DNA from 2 places in the Aminobacter sp. Piv2-1 genome. Region 2 is predicted to be linked to the other one. Evidence: riboswitches for the same ligand, from Rfam matches in the RefSeq annotation. Region 2 holds a riboswitch; the other holds the start of a gene.
The links. Region 2 has a riboswitch for cobalamin ahead of AmiPiv_RS17875 (DUF1636 family protein). Riboswitches for the same ligand answer to the same signal wherever they lie in the genome.

Region 1 (7,585 bases), on a different contig from region 2:
TTCGTTTCGCCGATCGTCACCTCGGCGAGGCTGCCGAGCGTCTTGCCGATTACCGGCAGCAGCGCCTTGCCGCGGGCGTTCAGTGCCTCGATCTTCATCGAACGGCCGCGCGCGGAAATCACCAGCGGCGGATCGATGATGGCCGTGTCCCAGCGGGTGTAGCGGCCGGGATATTCGTAGTTGGAGGAAAACACCGCGCCGCGCCGGCTGTTCAGCCCGTCGATATAGGCCTCGATCGCCCCGGCATAGGCGGTCTCGTGGCGCTCGCGGGTGATCGCGATGCCACCTCCGGTGACAAAGCGCTCGGCGCCGTTTTCAAGGATTTCCACCGTCATTCCCGTCTCCATCTCTTGCCGCTGGAGGTTCCGGAGCTGGCTCGAAAAAAGCAAATGGCCGCCCGGAACTCCCGTTGCGGCCACCACAATTTTCACGCGCACGCGCTTCAAGAGGCCGCTGTCAGCTGGCCCGCCACCAATTGTTCTGGAGCGAAGTCGTGTTCATGCGAAATCCATAGCGGCGAAAAACAGGGGCTGCAACAGGATTTGCGCTGTGTTGCGTTGCATTACCAACTGGCCCTCAGTTTGTGACCCGGCGGCGCATCAGGGCGACGAACGCCACGCCGCCGATCAGCCCCGTGAGGATGCCGAGCGGCATGTCCTGCGGCGGCAGCACGGTACGGGCGGCCATGTCGGCCGTGACGAGGAAGATGGCGCCGACCAGGGCCGACAACGGCAGCACCCGGCGGTAGTCGCCGCCGATCGCGAGCCGCACGACATGCGGGATCATCAGCCCGACGAAGGCGATGACGCCCGAATAGGCGACGGCGCTGCCGGTGAGCACGGCGCAGACCACGAAGGTGACGAGGCGGAAGCGTCGCGCCGGCAGCCCCAGCGCGGTGGCGCTTTCGTCGCCGAGCGTCATGGCGTTGAGGTTGCGGGCCTGGGTCAGCAGGTAGCCGCCGCCGGCGGCGAGCGCCAGCAGCGGGTAGGCCAGCTGCTGCCATTGCGCCAGGCCGAGGCCGCCGAGCATCCAGAAGATGACCATAGGCGCCGCCCGTGGATCGGCCAGGAAGATCAACAGGTTGCCAGCCGCCGTTATGATGAAGCTGACGGCGACGCCGGCCAGCACGAGTTGGCCGGCCGAGTGCGCCCGCGTCAGGTTGGCGACCATCAGCACCAAGGCCGTGGCCGCCAGCGCGCCGGCGAAGGCGAACAGCGGCACGGTGATCGGGCCGAACACCATGCCGGCGTGGAGAAGAGCGAGGATCGCGCCCAGCGCGGCGCCCGAGGAGACGCCGAGCAGATGCGGATCGGCGAGCGGATTGCGCGTCACCGACTGCAGTGCCGCGCCCACGACCGCGAGCGAGGCGCCGACCGTCGCGCCGAGGATGACCCGCGGCGCGCGCACGTCCCAGACGATGTTCTCGCGGCCGCTCGACCAGAAGACCTCGATACTGCCCGGCACGAGCTTGTTGGCGATCACGCCCCAGACCGCGTCGAGCGGAATCGCCACCGATCCCACGCCGATCGCGACAAGCATTGTGACCGCCAGCAGTGCCGTCAGCGCCGCGACCAGCGCCGGCATGGCATGGATCAGCACATGGCGGGGGCCCTTGACGAAATTCCGGTGCGACACGGTCAGTCGGCCCGGAAGGCTTCGGCCAGGCGCTTGATCGCCGCGATGTTGCGCGGGCCGGGCGTGGCCTCGACATATTCGAGCACGACGAAGCGGTTGTTCCTCACCGCCGCAATGTCCTTGAAGGCCGGGTTGGAGCGCATGAACGCGATCTTCTGCTCGGCCGTCACCTCGCCGTAGTTGACGATGACGACGACGTCCGGATTGCGCTCGATCACCGGTTCCCAGCCGATCTCGGCCCAGTTGGCCTCGACGTCGTCGGCGATGTTGCTGCCGCCGGCCGCCTCGATCATCGCGGTCGGGATGGCGTAGCGGCCCGCCGTGAACGGCTTCTGCTCGCCGGAATCGTAGATGAATACCTTCACCGGCCTGTCGAGCCGAGGCAGCTTGGCCTGGAAGTCGGCGAGTTCCTGCTTGTAGCCTGCCACCAGGGCCTCGGCCTTGTCGCGCACTCCGAAGATCGTGCCGAGGTTGAGGAGGTCGACATACATGTCGTCCATCGACGACTTTTCCCGCTTCATGACGTGGATGCAGCTCTCCGTCAGCTCGTAGACGGCGATGCCGAAGGGGGCCAGCGTGTCGGGGGTCACGGCGCCGCCGACGTTCATGCCGTAGTTCCAGCCGGCGAAGTAGAAATCGGCGTCGGCGCCGAGCAGGATCTCCTTGCTCGGATATTGCGGCGCGAGTTCCGGCAACTGGCCGATGTCCTTGCGAATGGTCGCGTCGATCTTGTTCCAGCCCGAAATGCCGGAGTAGCCGACCATGCGGTCGGCAAGGCCGAGGGTCAGCATCATCTCGGTCAGGTTGATGTCGTTGGACACCGCCCGCTGCGGCGGGGCGGCGAAGGTCACGTCGCGGTTGCAGCTCCTGACCGTGACCGGAAAGTCATCCGCCTGGGCGGCGGTGGTCGCGAAGAGCGCGGCGGCAAGAATCGTCAGGCGCATGGATGCTCCTTGGCTGGCGGGTTCAGCGTTCGAGATGGAAGGAAAAGCGCGGCCGGCCGGTGACCGGGTGGTCGTCGAGGGTGGCGCCCACGGCGAAGTTCTCGCGGATGCGCTCAGGCGTGAGGATGTCGGCCGGCCTGCCGCAGGCAACCGCGCGGCCGCCGTCCATGACCAGCACGCGGTCCGCATAGGCCGAGGCGAGCGCCAGGTCGTGCAGCGACACCACCACGGTGCAGCCGAGATTGCGAAGCAGTTCGAGCACTTCGAGCTGATGGCGGATGTCGAGGTGGTTGGTCGGCTCGTCCAGGATCAACAGGTCGGGCCGCTGCACCAGGGCGCGCGCGATCATGGCGCGCTGCTTCTCGCCGCCCGACAGCGAGCCGAAATCGCGCGCGGCGAGCCGGGTGAGGCCGAGCAGCGACAGTGCGGCTTCGACGTCAAGGTAGTCGTCGGCCGCGGCTCCGACGCCAGTGGCGTGCGGGATGAGCCCGAGTTCGACGATCTCGGCCACCGTCAGGCCGAAATCCGACGCCGGCTCCTGGAGCACGGTGGCGATGCGGCGGGCGCAGTCGCGCGGCTTCATCCGCCAGATGTCCTTGCCGTCCAGCCTGACCGCGCCGCCGGTCGGCCGGTGGTAACGGTAGAGGCAGCGCAGCAGGCTCGACTTGCCGGCGCCGTTGGGGCCGACGATGGCCAGAAGCTCCGCCGGCGCGACGCGCACGGTCACCGGCTCGAGGATCGGCTTCGACGCGCGCGGGCCCCATGACAGGCCGTCGAGTTCGAGTAGTGCCGGGGTGGAGCCTACGAGGCGACTAGAGCCGTGGACGCGATCGAGCATGCCCTGTCTCCGTGACGTGGCGGAGGCGGCAGAACGATCCGATCGGCGATCCGAAAAAGGCAGTCGCAATCATCATCATCTCCGCGGCACACCCCGGCCGGTTGAACTCATCCGATGATGGCAGGTCTCCTGGCTTGCGGGTTTCGGCGCCTCGGAGCCTTCCCGGCCTTGCGGCCAGTGGCATTCTTCCGACTTGCTATCCGCTCACAGTTGCGGGGGCAGCCACGGTTTCGCGTCTGGGACGTCTCACCGTGTTCCCATTTAATCCGCTGCCCGAGTCGGGCAGCAGGAACCATCGCTGCCGTGGCTACAGCAACGACGGGTTGCTGACAATCGCTAAAGCGTCATGCCGCCTGCTGAATTGCGTCACGCCGGTCGAGTGCGAAGGAAATGACGGCTACGGCGAAGGCTGACAGGGCGATGGCCGCGCCGACGAAGGGCAGGTCGGCATAGCTCACGCCCATCGAGATTGCCGCCCCGCCGGCCCAGGCGCCGGCGGCATTGCCGGCGTTGAAGGCGCCCTGGTTGAGCGTGGCCGCGAGGTTCGGCGCTTCCGAGGCTGTCTCGACGACGCGCATCTGCATCGGCGGCACGATGACGAAGGTGATGATGCCCCAGAGGAAGACGAGCAGAATCGCGGCCGGCGCCGAATAGCTGAGGCCGGCGAAGGCGACGTGGATCGAGGCCATCACAACCAGTGCGCCGATGGCCGTCGGCATCAGCTTCCAGTCGGCCAGCTTGCCGCCGATGATGTTGCCGATGGTCATGCCGCCGCCGAACAAAAGCAGGATCCAGGTGACGGACTCGACTGACAGGCCGGTGACATCGGTCAGGATCGGCTTGATGTAGGTGAAGACGGCAAACAGGCTGCCCGAGGCGAGCGCCGAGATGATCATGGCGAGCCAGACCTGCAGCTTGCCCAGCACCTTGACCTCGCCAGCAACGCCACCCTTGCCGGGAGGGGCAACACCCGCCGGCACGAGCCAGGCGATGGCCGCGACCGAGATCAGGCCGATGACGACGACGGCGTAGAAGGTCATGCGCCAGCCGAAGGCTTCGCCGAGCGCCGTGCCGCCGGGCACGCCGAGGATGTTGGCAAGCGTCAGGCCGGCGAACATCAGGGCGATCGCGCTGGCGCGCTTGTTGGCCGGCACAAGGCTTGCCGCCACCACCGAGCCGATGCCGAAGAAGGCGCCATGGCCGAAGGCGGTGATGACGCGGGCGATCATCAGCGTCCAGTAGGTGGGGGCGATGGCGCAGAGCAGATTGCCGAGCACGAACATCATGGCGAGGCCGATCAACACCGGCTTGCGCGGCAGTCTCGCCGTGCCGACGGCGATGATCGGGGCGCCGATGACCACGCCCAGCGCATAGCCGGTGACGAGCAGCCCCGCCGCCGGGATCGACACGCCGAGGTCGGCTGCGACCTCAGGCAACAGCCCCATGATCACGAATTCGGTGGTACCGATGCAAAAGGATGCAACGGCCAAAGCGAGGATCGGCAAGGGCATGGACGGACTCGGGGGAGCTGAAACGATTTAAATCTACATTTTCCTCATGTCGGCCCCTGCACAAGCAGCATTGCTGCATCGCAGCAATGCGCGCCGCGCATGGCAGGCATTCGGGAGGTGCAGTCCGGGCGCGGTCAGGACTGCTGCGTCAGGTCGCGGCGCAGGAATTCGACCGCGGTGTTACCGGCCTGCGGGTTGCGCAGGACGCCGGTCATCGGCGTGCTCACCTTCGTCTACCCCGTGGTCGCCATCATCATCGACTGGGCGATCTACGGCCATCCGATCGGCGTCGCCCAGGGAGTGGGCATGGTCCTGATCGCGGTCGCGACGCTCGGCTCGGCTGGCGCCTGCCGGTTCGGCGGACCAGAGCGGCTTTCGCAGGCCAGAAATGAGAAAGGGGCGCTCGAGGCGCCCCTTCCGATGTCGATGCGCTCAGGGTTGCGCCATCTGGCCGCGCAAACCGTGTGTCCGGACAGCGGAACAATGGCCTTGCGACGGAGAGCGATGGAGATCAGCGGGCGGGGCCGATTGTTTCGACTATCCCGTCGGCAGCCGATTTTAGCGTGGCGGGATCAACGCCCAAGGCACGGAGTGCACGCGGCGCCACACCCTGCGACATTCCCGCGACGATGCCGACGACATGGGCGCCGAGCAATGGGGCATGGTGTTTCCGGGTTGCTGCCAACTCCTGCATGACTGCCTGCCCGGAGGGTGCCGCTTGATATGCGCCGGGATTTGCCGAAATCGACGTTTCATGCGGTGCATCCGCTGTCAGACCGAGCGACCGAAGGGCATCGCCATATTGCCGTTCGATCGCGGCTTGCAGGGCGTCTGGCTCCACTCCTACTCGCTCAAAGGCGAGACGAGCCGTGCCGTCCGGAAGATCGAGGGCGGCCAACAGAAAATGTTCGGCCCCCGGCTCCCGTTGCTGATCGTGCAAGGCATGGGCTTCCGCCCGCTCGCAGAGACGCTTGATAATGTTCATGTCGTCGAGCTTTGATTTGATGCCTTTGAACATCGAGTTCCCCTTATGCGGAGCTGTCGCTCTCCGCCACGTCCGAAAGTCGCTTATGGGCGGCCTGCTTGGTGATCCCGAGTGCTTGGGCAATCCTCGACCACGACCAACCTTGCTGCAGGGCCGATCGCACGGCCTCGCGTTCGATCCTGTCCGCCAATCGGCGCAAAGCGACGACAGCAGCCAAGGCTTCATCGGGATCGGTCGGGATGGTGATTTTAGCCAGGTCATCCATGCGTCAACCTTAGTTGACGATCGACGCACCGTCAACAAAAGTTGACGGTGCGTTTGTTATCAGCTTTTTACACGGATCTCGCGCCCAGACGATGCCCTGGAGAACTCAGTTCTGCTTGGGCAGCTTGTAGGCGACGATGTAGTCGCCGCGGTCGGGCGACTGGCGCGCGCCGCCGGCGGAGATCACCACATACTGGGTTCCGCTTTCCGGCGACACGAAGGTCATCGGCGTCGACTGCGCGCCGACGGGCATGCGGCCCTTCCACAGCTCCTTGCCGGTCTCCACGTCGAGGGCGCGCAGGTAGTAGTCCTGCGTGCCGGCGTAGAAGACGATGCCACCGGAGGTGGCGATCGGGCCACCCAGCGTCGGCATGCCGATCGGGATCTGCAGACCCGTCTTCATGCCCAGCGGGCCGGTATCCTCCAGCGTGCCGGCCGGAACCTGCCAGACGATCTGACGGGTCTTCAGGTCGATGCCGGTGAAGGTGCCGTAGGGCGGCTGGTGGCAGGGGACGCCGAGCGGCGACATGAAGCCGTTCTTCAGCGCGCCATAGGGCGTGCCCTTCTGCTGAGACAGGCCGTCATGGGCTGCCGAGCCGCCATAGTTGTCGGTCGTCTCGCGCGGCATCAACTGGGCGAACTGCGGCATGCGGATGTCGTTGACAATCAAAAGGCCGCGGGCCTCGTCGATCGCCGCACTGCCCCAGTTCATGCCACCGTAGTAGCCCGGGAAGATGATCGAGCGGGTCAGGCCGGGAGGCGTGAATTCGCCCTCGTAGCGCATCTTCTTGAACTCGATGCGGCAGTAGAGCTGGTCGTAGGGCGTTGCACCCCACATCTTGGCCTCGGTGAAGGGCTCGGCGCCGATCTGCGGCATGCCGACCGAATAGGGCTGCGTCGGCGACAGGAAGTCCTCCGGCACGCCGCCGGTCTGCGGCACCGGGCGTTCCTCGACCTCGGCGATCGGCTTGCCGTCGCGGCGGTCGAGCATGAAGATCTGCCCGCGCTTGGTGATCTGGATCAGCGCCGGCACGGTGCCGCCCTTGCCATCCGGCACGTCGTAGAGTGCAGGCTGGGCGGGGACGTCGTAGTCCCAGATGTCGTGGTGCACGGTCTGGAACTTCCAGCGCTCGCGACCCGTGGCGATGTCGAGGGCGACGACCGAAGCGGTGTAGTCCTCGGCGGCCTTCGAGCGATGCGCTCCGAAGAAGTCGGGCGTGGCGTTGCCCGTCGGCAGATAGACCAGGCCGAGCGCTTCGTCATAGGCCGGCGTCGACCAGACGTTCGGCGTGCCGCGCGTGTAGCTCTCGCCTTCCGGCGGCAGCCTGGTGATCGCCGGGTTGCCGAGGTCCCAGGCCCAGACCAGCTCGCCGGTGCGGGCCGAAAACGCGCGCACGGCGCCCGAGGG
Region 2 (7,585 bases):
ATCGAGCGGTAGAAGAGGATGGGGACGATGGAGGCGTTTTCAGCGTCGCGATCCTTCGCACCCCCCTCTGTCCTGCCGGACATCTCCCCCACAAGGGGGGAGATTGGCCAATCGTCGGCGATTTCGCTGATTGGTGGCGTTGCTGGATGCACGCCGCGGTCGATGACAGGTGATCTCCCCCCTTGTGGGGGAGATGTCCGGCAGGACAGAGGGGGGCGCGAAGAAGCGCTGTCCCAACCCGCTAAAAAGGTCTCCAAATCATCGACAATGCCGTGGTCGGGATCATAAAACCCGGCCTTCGGCACCGACACCGGCGCTGAAGCCGTGCTTTTGCCACCCGCCAGGCCTGCCAGCCGCGCGACCAGCGTTTTCATGTTCTCGGGGCCGCCTTCGCGGAAATATCCGAGCAGGGCGTCGAGTTCGTCGCGCGGCAGCGTCGAGGCTTCGATCAGCCGCAAATCCTCGTCGTGGCTTTCGCCGGGTAGCAGCGCCAGCGCGATGCCTTTTTCGCGTGCAAGGGCGGCGAGGCGGTCGCAGCCGTAGCGCCACCAGTCGTGGCCGCCGAGGATGCGGACGAGGATGACCTTGGCGTGGCATGCCACGCTGTCGATCCAGAGGTCGACGGACATGGGGTGGCGGAGGTCGCGCAGGTTGGCCAGCCGCATCGGCGGCAGGTTTGCCGCATCCGCCTTCCAGGCGTTGGCGAGGCCCGCGAGGTCGCTGTCGGTGAAGGACAGCGCCACCACATCCGCAGGCTTCTGCCTGAGGTCGACCGGCTCGATCAGGTCGTCGAGCGAGGCGGATGTGGTGGTGAGGATGTGCATCAGCGCGCCCCTCGGAAGGCTGTGCGAGGTCGCCCCCTCACCGGCTCGCTACGCTCGCCACCTCTCCCCGAGGGGAGAGGAGCAGCATTGGCGGTGCCAGCGTACTCTTCTCCCCAGCGGGGAGAAGGTGGCCGCGAAGCGGCCGGATGAGGGGGCAAGCTTCGCATTCGGTTAGCCCACCAGGATGCGCTCGATGGCCGGGCGGTCGAGGCCCTTGAGGCCGATGACCACGAGGCGCGAGCGACGGTCGTCTTCGGCAGTCCAGGCGCGGTCGTAGTAGTGGTTGACGCGCGGGCCGACCGCCTGGACGAGCAGGCGCATCGGCTTGCCGCCGACGTCTACGAAGCCCTTTACGCGCAGCACGTTTTCTTCCTCGGCGGCGGTAGCGACGCGCTTGGCCAGTTCTTCGGGGCTGACGATCGAGGGGATTTCGATGACGAAGGTGTCGAAATCGTCGTGCTCGTGGTCGAAGGCGCCGTCGTGATGGGTCTTGCGGTTCTCGATGTCGTCCTCGACGGCGAGGCCGAGGCCGAGCAGCACCGACGGGTCGACCTTGCCCATCGACGAGGGCACGATCTTGACGGCGCGGGCGAGATGCTCGCCAACGATGGCGCTGGCGCGGGCGTGGCCGGCCTCGTCGAGCAGGTCGGACTTGGACAGGATGATGAGGTCGGCGCAGGCGACCTGATCCTCGAACACTTCCTCGACCGGGTCGTCGTGGTCGAGCGAATCATCGGCGCTGCGCTGGGCGGCGAGCGCTTCCATGTCGGAGGCGACCTTGCCGTCGGCGAGGGCCGGACCGTCGACGACGGCAATGACGCCATCGACCGTGACGCGGCTCTTCACCGTCGGCCACTGGAAGGCCTGGACCAGCGGCTTGGGGAGAGCGAGGCCCGAGGTCTCGATCAGGATGTGGTCGACCTTCGGCGAGCGCGACAGGATCTGGTCGAGGGCCGGCACGAAGTCGTCGGCCACGGTGCAGCAGATGCAGCCATTGGCCAACTCGACGATGTTCTCCTCCGGGCAGGCGTCGATGCCGCAGCCCTTCAAGATCTCGCCGTCGATGCCGACGTCGCCGAACTCGTTGACGATGATGGCGAGGCGCTTGCCCTTTGCATTCTCCAGGATGTTGCGCAGCAGGGTGGTCTTGCCGGCGCCGAGAAACCCGGTGACGACGGTGCAGGGGACGCGTTCGACGGAGGCGGTCATTTTTCTTCCTTGGTCAGATTGAGCGGGGGAATGCGGGCGACGAGGCCGCGCTTGAGGCTGTCGGGACGACCGCGCCAGGGGATGAGGCCGTCGGTCGAGGTGGCGAAGAGTCTTGCCCCGGTGACAAGGTCTTCGCCCGAGGAAATTCTGAGGTCGCCGAAGACGTAGCTCCAGGAGCCGTCGCGGATCAGTGCCGCGCTCAGGCGGCGCTTGCAGTTGCCGAGGCATTCGACGCTGCGCACGGAGATGTCGTTGCCGGCAGCCATGCGCGTGTTCTCGGCAAGCCTGGCGCCGGCGCGGGGATGGGCGTCCGAGCCGGTTTCGTCGCGGCAGGAGGAGCAGACGAGGATGGTTACATCACAGGCGCGCGCGTCGGCTGCATCGCAGGATGCGTCCGATGGTGCGACCGGAGAATTGTCGTCGAAGTCCAAATCCAGGCTCCTTGCCTGGGACACCCGCCAGGCTTTCGGATCAAAAACTTAGACGGCAGGTCTCCTGGCTTGCGGATCGTCGCCTTGGCCCGCCTTCCCGGGAAATCCCAGTGGTCTTCGGGCTCGGCTCTTCGCTCACAGTTGCGGGGACAGCCGCGGAGTTGGCCGAAAAAGCCGCACCGCATTCCCTCTTAGCTTCCGCCTTTGCGGGCGGAGGACCGTCGACTGGCGATTTAGGCGGTAGCGAGGGGTGGAGTCAACGCGGCGGAGCGACAGATGCCGTCGCAGGAGTCTGATCGAGAAAGGGCGCGCATGGCGGTTGACAAGCGCTGCCGGCATTTTCAAATGCAAGAATGTATCGCAACCGCTCTCAACTGGAAGATGCTTATCGCGCCAAGGCGAGTCTTCAGTTCTTGTTCTTCTGGGGGCATCAACCGTCCAGGGACGGTAGAATTACCTCATCTTGCCTAAGTCAATGGTGGCCAGCTTCGTTTGAGATGAATGGCCTACGCTATCCGAGCGCCGAACACTGGATGATGGCCGAAAAGGCTCGTCTGTTCGGAGACCAAGAGACTGCATCCAAGATACTAGCGGCCGAAAGTCCGAAGCAGGCAAAGCAATTCGGCAGGGGGGTGCGTGGATTTGACCCGGCCATATGGGATCGTGAGAAGGCCCGTATCGTTACCGAGGGAAGCAAGCACAAATTCGGACAGAACTTGGCACTGCGCGACTTTTTGCTCTCGACGGGCAGCGCCATATTGGTCGAGGCTAGCCCTGTCGATCCTGTGTGGGGCATTGGCCTTGCCGCCGAGGATGTACGCGCCAGCAATCCGCTGCAGTGGGGCGGAGAAAATCTTCTCGGATTTGCTTTGATGGAAGCGCGTGAATCGCTCCGCGGCTGAGCTATTGAAAATCTGGCAGAGTCACCCCGTCTCAATAGCTGCCAACGCCGGCCCTAGGTCGCCGGCGGGCGTCACCTCGATGCGTTCGAGGCCGAGCCAGTCGCGCATCTGCTTGAGTTCTTCGTGTAGCTCGGCCGCGGTTTCTGGCGGGGCGCATGGCTCCGAATAGGCAGCCTGCACGCGCAGCACGCGGGCAGGCCGGTCGGCCTTGAGGTCGACGCGGGCGACGATGCGCTCGCCGAGCAGGAACGGCAGGACGTAGTAGCCATACTGGCGCTTGTCCGCCGGGGTGTAGATCTCGATGCGATAGCGGAAGTCGAAGAGCTGTTCGGCGCGGCTGCGTTCGAACACCAGCGGGTCGAACGGCGCGAGCAGGGCGCGGGCACGGAGCCTGCGAGGGACACGCGCGCCGGCGTGGAGGAAGGCCTGCCGGTTCCAGCCTTCGACCCGCACCGGGACAAGTTCGCCCATCTCGACCAGCTCTTCCAGCCGGCCCTTCATATTCGCTGGCGACAGGCGAAAGTAGTCGCGCAGGCAGATGGCTGTTGCGACGCCGTGGGCGCGGGCGGAAATCCTGAGGAGTTCGCGATGCGCGTCGGCGGCCGGCAGGGCAGGGCGGTTGAATATCTCGGCGGGCAGGACGCGTTCGGGCAGGTCGTAGAGCCGCTCGAAGCCGCGGCGGGAATGGGTGGTGATGCGGCCCGCCCAGAACAGCCATTCGAAGGCATGCTTCTCGCGGCTCCAGCCCCACCAGCCGCCCGAGCCTTTTGCCCCTTCGATATCGGACGCCGCGATCGGTCCGCGGTCGACGACCTCCCGGTAGATCTCCTCGATGTGGCCTCGGTGCTCGCGGCCGAACTTCGCCAGGCCCGAGTACATTTCCGTATCGGCCTGCTCCATGCGCCAGCGCATCAGCGGAAAGGTCTCGAGCGGCAGCAGCGACGCCTCGTGCGCCCAATATTCGAACAGCATGCGCTTCTTCGGCTGCATGGCGTCGTCGAGCAGCGCCATCGGATAGGGGCCGAGTCGCGAATAGAGCGGCATGTAGTGGGCGCGTACGATGGCGCTGACCGAATCAATCTGGAACAGGCCGGTGCGGTCGAGCACGCGCTTGAGATGACGTCGCGTGATTGCTCCGGTCGGCCGTGGATCGCCGAAACCCTGCGCGGCGAGAGCAATGCGGCGGGCGGTGGCCAGGGAGATTTTTTCGGTCATTGCGGCAAGCTATCGCAGTCTTCGGAAATGTGACGCTGGGGTAGGGGAATCGCACTTTGCTGCAGATGCTAGCAGAAGTGCCGTCCGGGCCTTGTCAGGAGAGTAAAGTGGAGTAAAAATAGAAAGAAATCAAAGATGGGCGATGCCCCCAGGATTCTGGCCCAGCCGTGGGGTTTGCCACCTTTCGGACAAGGTTGGGCTTGCTTCGCCCGACTGCCTGCGCTAACCGTCGCCGCATTGCAGCACGACCGTTTCGTCCGAACCGGCGAGGAACCGTCGCGCTTCCGGAAACGGACCCCGTGCTGTAAGTCTGGGTGGATTGGCCACCAACGGAATTCGCAGCATGAACGCTCTCCTGAGTTCGTATCTGCCCATCGTCATTTTCATCGGTGTGGCGCTCGTAGTCGGCATCGCCCTCATCGTGGCGCCCTTCCTCGTCGCCTACCGCAGCCCGGACCCGGAAAAGCTGTCGGCCTACGAGTGCGGCTTCAACTCCTTCGACGATGCCCGCATGAAATTCGACATCCGGTTCTATCTGGTGTCCATCCTCTTCATCATCTTCGACCTCGAAGTGGCGTTCCTGTTTCCGTGGGCGGTGTCCTTCGGCGAGATCGGCATGCTCGGCTTCTGGTCGATGATGATCTTCCTGGCCGTGCTGACCATCGGCTTCGTCTACGAGTGGAAAAAGGGAGCGCTGGAATGGGATTGAACGACGCCTCCGGCACCCTGATCGCGCCGAAGCCGAAAGGCATCATCGATCCGAACACCGGCAAGCTCATCGGTTCCGACGACGCCTTCTTCGGCGAGCTGAACAACGAGCTGTCCGACAAGGGTTTCCTCGTCACCTCGTCGGAGGCGCTGATCACCTGGGCGCGCACCGGCTCGCTGATGTGGATGACCTTCGGCCTCGCCTGCTGCGCCGTCGAGATGATGCACATCTCGATGCCGCGCTATGACGCCGAGCGCTTCGGCATTGCGCCGCGCGCCTCTCCGCGCCAGTCGGACGTGATGATCGTCGCCGGCACGCTGACCAACAAGATGGCGCCCGCGCTGCGCAAGGTCTACGACCAGATGCCCGAGCCGCGCTACGTCATCTCGATGGGCTCGTGCGCCAACGGCGGCGGCTACTACCACTATTCCTATTCGGTGGTGCGCGGCTGCGACCGCGTCGTGCCCGTCGACATCTACGTGCCCGGCTGTCCTCCGACCGCCGAGGCGCTCCTCTACGGCATCCTTCTTCTGCAGAAGAAGATCCGCCGCACCGGCACCATCGAGCGGTGATCCCAAATGAGTGAAGCCCTGAAGGACCTTGCCGCCTATATCGCGGAAAAGCTCGACGCGGACATCGAGGAAAGCGTGCTCGCCTATGGCGAGCTGACGCTGACGGTGAAGGCTGCCGACATCGTCGACGTGCTGACCTTCCTGCGCAACGACGTGCAGTGCCAGTTCGTCTCGTTCATCGATGCCGCCGGCGTCGACTATCCGCAGCGCGCCAAGCGCTTCGACGTCGTCTACCACCTCCTGTCGCCGCGCCAGAACCTGCGCATCCGCGTCAAGGTGCGCACCGACGAGGATACGCCGGTCCCGTCCGTCACCCCGGTCTATCCGGGCGCCGACTGGTTCGAGCGCGAGGCCTACGACATGTACGGCATCCTGTTCTCGGGCCATCCCGACCTGCGCCGCCTTTTGACCGACTACGGCTTCGAAGGCCACCCGTTGCGCAAGGACTTCCCGCTCACCGGCTTCGTCGAAGTGCGCTACGACGACGAGCAGAAGCGCGTCGTTTACGAGCCGGTCGAGCTCAAGCAGGAGTTCCGCAATTTCGACTTCCTGTCTCCCTGGGAAGGCACGGACTACGTGCTGCCGGGCGACGAAAAAGCCAAGACGAATTGAGGCGGCGACATGGCTGAAACCTCCGTCCGCAACTTCAACATCAACTTCGGTCCGCAGCACCCGGCGGCGCACGGCGTTCTGCGCCTGGTGCTCGAGCTCGACGGCGAGGTGGTCGACCGCGTCGATCCGCATATCGGCCTCTTGCACCGCGGCACCGAGAAGCTGATCGAGCAGAAGACCTACCTGCAGGCCGTGCCCTATTTCGACCGGCTCGACTATGTCGCGCCGATGAACCAGGAGCACGCCTTCGCGCTTGGGGTCGAGCGCCTGCTCGGCATCGAGGTGCCGAAGCGCGGTCAGATCATCCGCGTGCTCTATTCCGAGATCGGCCGCATCCTTTCGCATCTGCTCAACGTCACCACGCAGGCGATGGACGTCGGCGCGCTGACCCCGCCGCTGTGGGGCTTCGAAGAGCGCGAAAAGCTGATGGTGTTCTATGAGCGGGCCTGCGGCGCGCGCATGCACGCCGCCTATTTCCGGCCGGGCGGCGTCCACCAGGACCTGCCGCAGAAGCTGGTCGAGGACATCGGCAAGTGGATCGATCCGTTCCTGCAGACGGTGAAGAACCTCGACGATCTCCTGACCCCCAACCGCATCTTCAAGCAGCGCAACGTCGACATCGGCGTAGTCTCGCTCGACGACGCCTGGGCGTGGGGTTTCTCGGGCGTGATGGTGCGCGGTTCGGGTGCTGCCTGGGACCTGCGCAAGAGCCAGCCCTACGAATGCTATCCGGAGATGGATTTCGACATTCCGGTCGGCAAGAACGGCGACTGCTACGACCGCTATCTCATCCGCATGGAAGAGATGCGCCAGTCGGCGAAGATCATGCGCCAGTGCGTCGACCTGCTGCTCGGCAAGGAGAGCGCCGGTCCGGTGTCGAACACCGACGGCAAGGTGGTTCCGCCGAAGCGCGGCGACATGAAGCGCTCGATGGAATCGCTCATCCATCACTTCAAGCTCTACACCGAGGGCTACCGCGTGCCGGCCGGCGAGGTCTACGCGGCCGTCGAGGCGCCGAAGGGCGAGTTCGGCGTCTATCTCGTCTCCGACGGCTCCAACAAGCCGTACCGCTGCAAGCTGCGCGCGCCGGGTTTCGCCCATCTCCAGGCGA

Region 1: it holds a riboswitch for cobalamin, as region 2 does, so the genes downstream of both, AmiPiv_RS08190 (ABC transporter ATP-binding protein) here and AmiPiv_RS17875 (DUF1636 family protein) in region 2, are expected to answer to the same signal.

The regions. Positions count from the first base shown of each region.
Region 1 covers NZ_JARKMU010000003.1:409,970-417,554, forward strand. Annotated here, with positions in the region: gene AmiPiv_RS08175 (anthranilate synthase) at 1-335, opposite strand, end outside; gene AmiPiv_RS08180 (FecCD family ABC transporter permease) at 577-1,584, opposite strand; gene AmiPiv_RS08185 (ABC transporter substrate-binding protein) at 1,638-2,579, opposite strand; gene AmiPiv_RS08190 (ABC transporter ATP-binding protein) at 2,602-3,417, opposite strand; cobalamin riboswitch at 3,520-3,729, opposite strand; gene AmiPiv_RS08195 (MFS transporter) at 3,762-4,928, opposite strand; gene AmiPiv_RS08200 (Clp protease N-terminal domain-containing protein) at 5,440-5,946, opposite strand; gene AmiPiv_RS08205 (hypothetical protein) at 5,957-6,178, opposite strand; gene AmiPiv_RS08210 (membrane-bound PQQ-dependent dehydrogenase, glucose/quinate/shikimate family) at 6,284-7,585, opposite strand, start outside.
Region 2 covers NZ_JARKMU010000009.1:208,210-215,794, forward strand. Annotated here, with positions in the region: gene AmiPiv_RS17865 (cobaltochelatase subunit CobN) at 1-824, opposite strand, end outside; gene cobW (cobalamin biosynthesis protein CobW) at 996-2,033, opposite strand; gene AmiPiv_RS17875 (DUF1636 family protein) at 2,030-2,464, opposite strand; cobalamin riboswitch at 2,502-2,702, opposite strand; gene AmiPiv_RS17880 (NADAR family protein) at 2,818-3,366, shown strand; gene AmiPiv_RS17885 (winged helix-turn-helix domain-containing protein) at 3,388-4,581, opposite strand; gene AmiPiv_RS17890 (NADH-quinone oxidoreductase subunit A) at 4,925-5,290, shown strand; gene AmiPiv_RS17895 (NuoB/complex I 20 kDa subunit family protein) at 5,281-5,862, shown strand; gene AmiPiv_RS17900 (NADH-quinone oxidoreductase subunit C) at 5,869-6,474, shown strand; gene AmiPiv_RS17905 (NADH-quinone oxidoreductase subunit D) at 6,484-7,585, shown strand, end outside.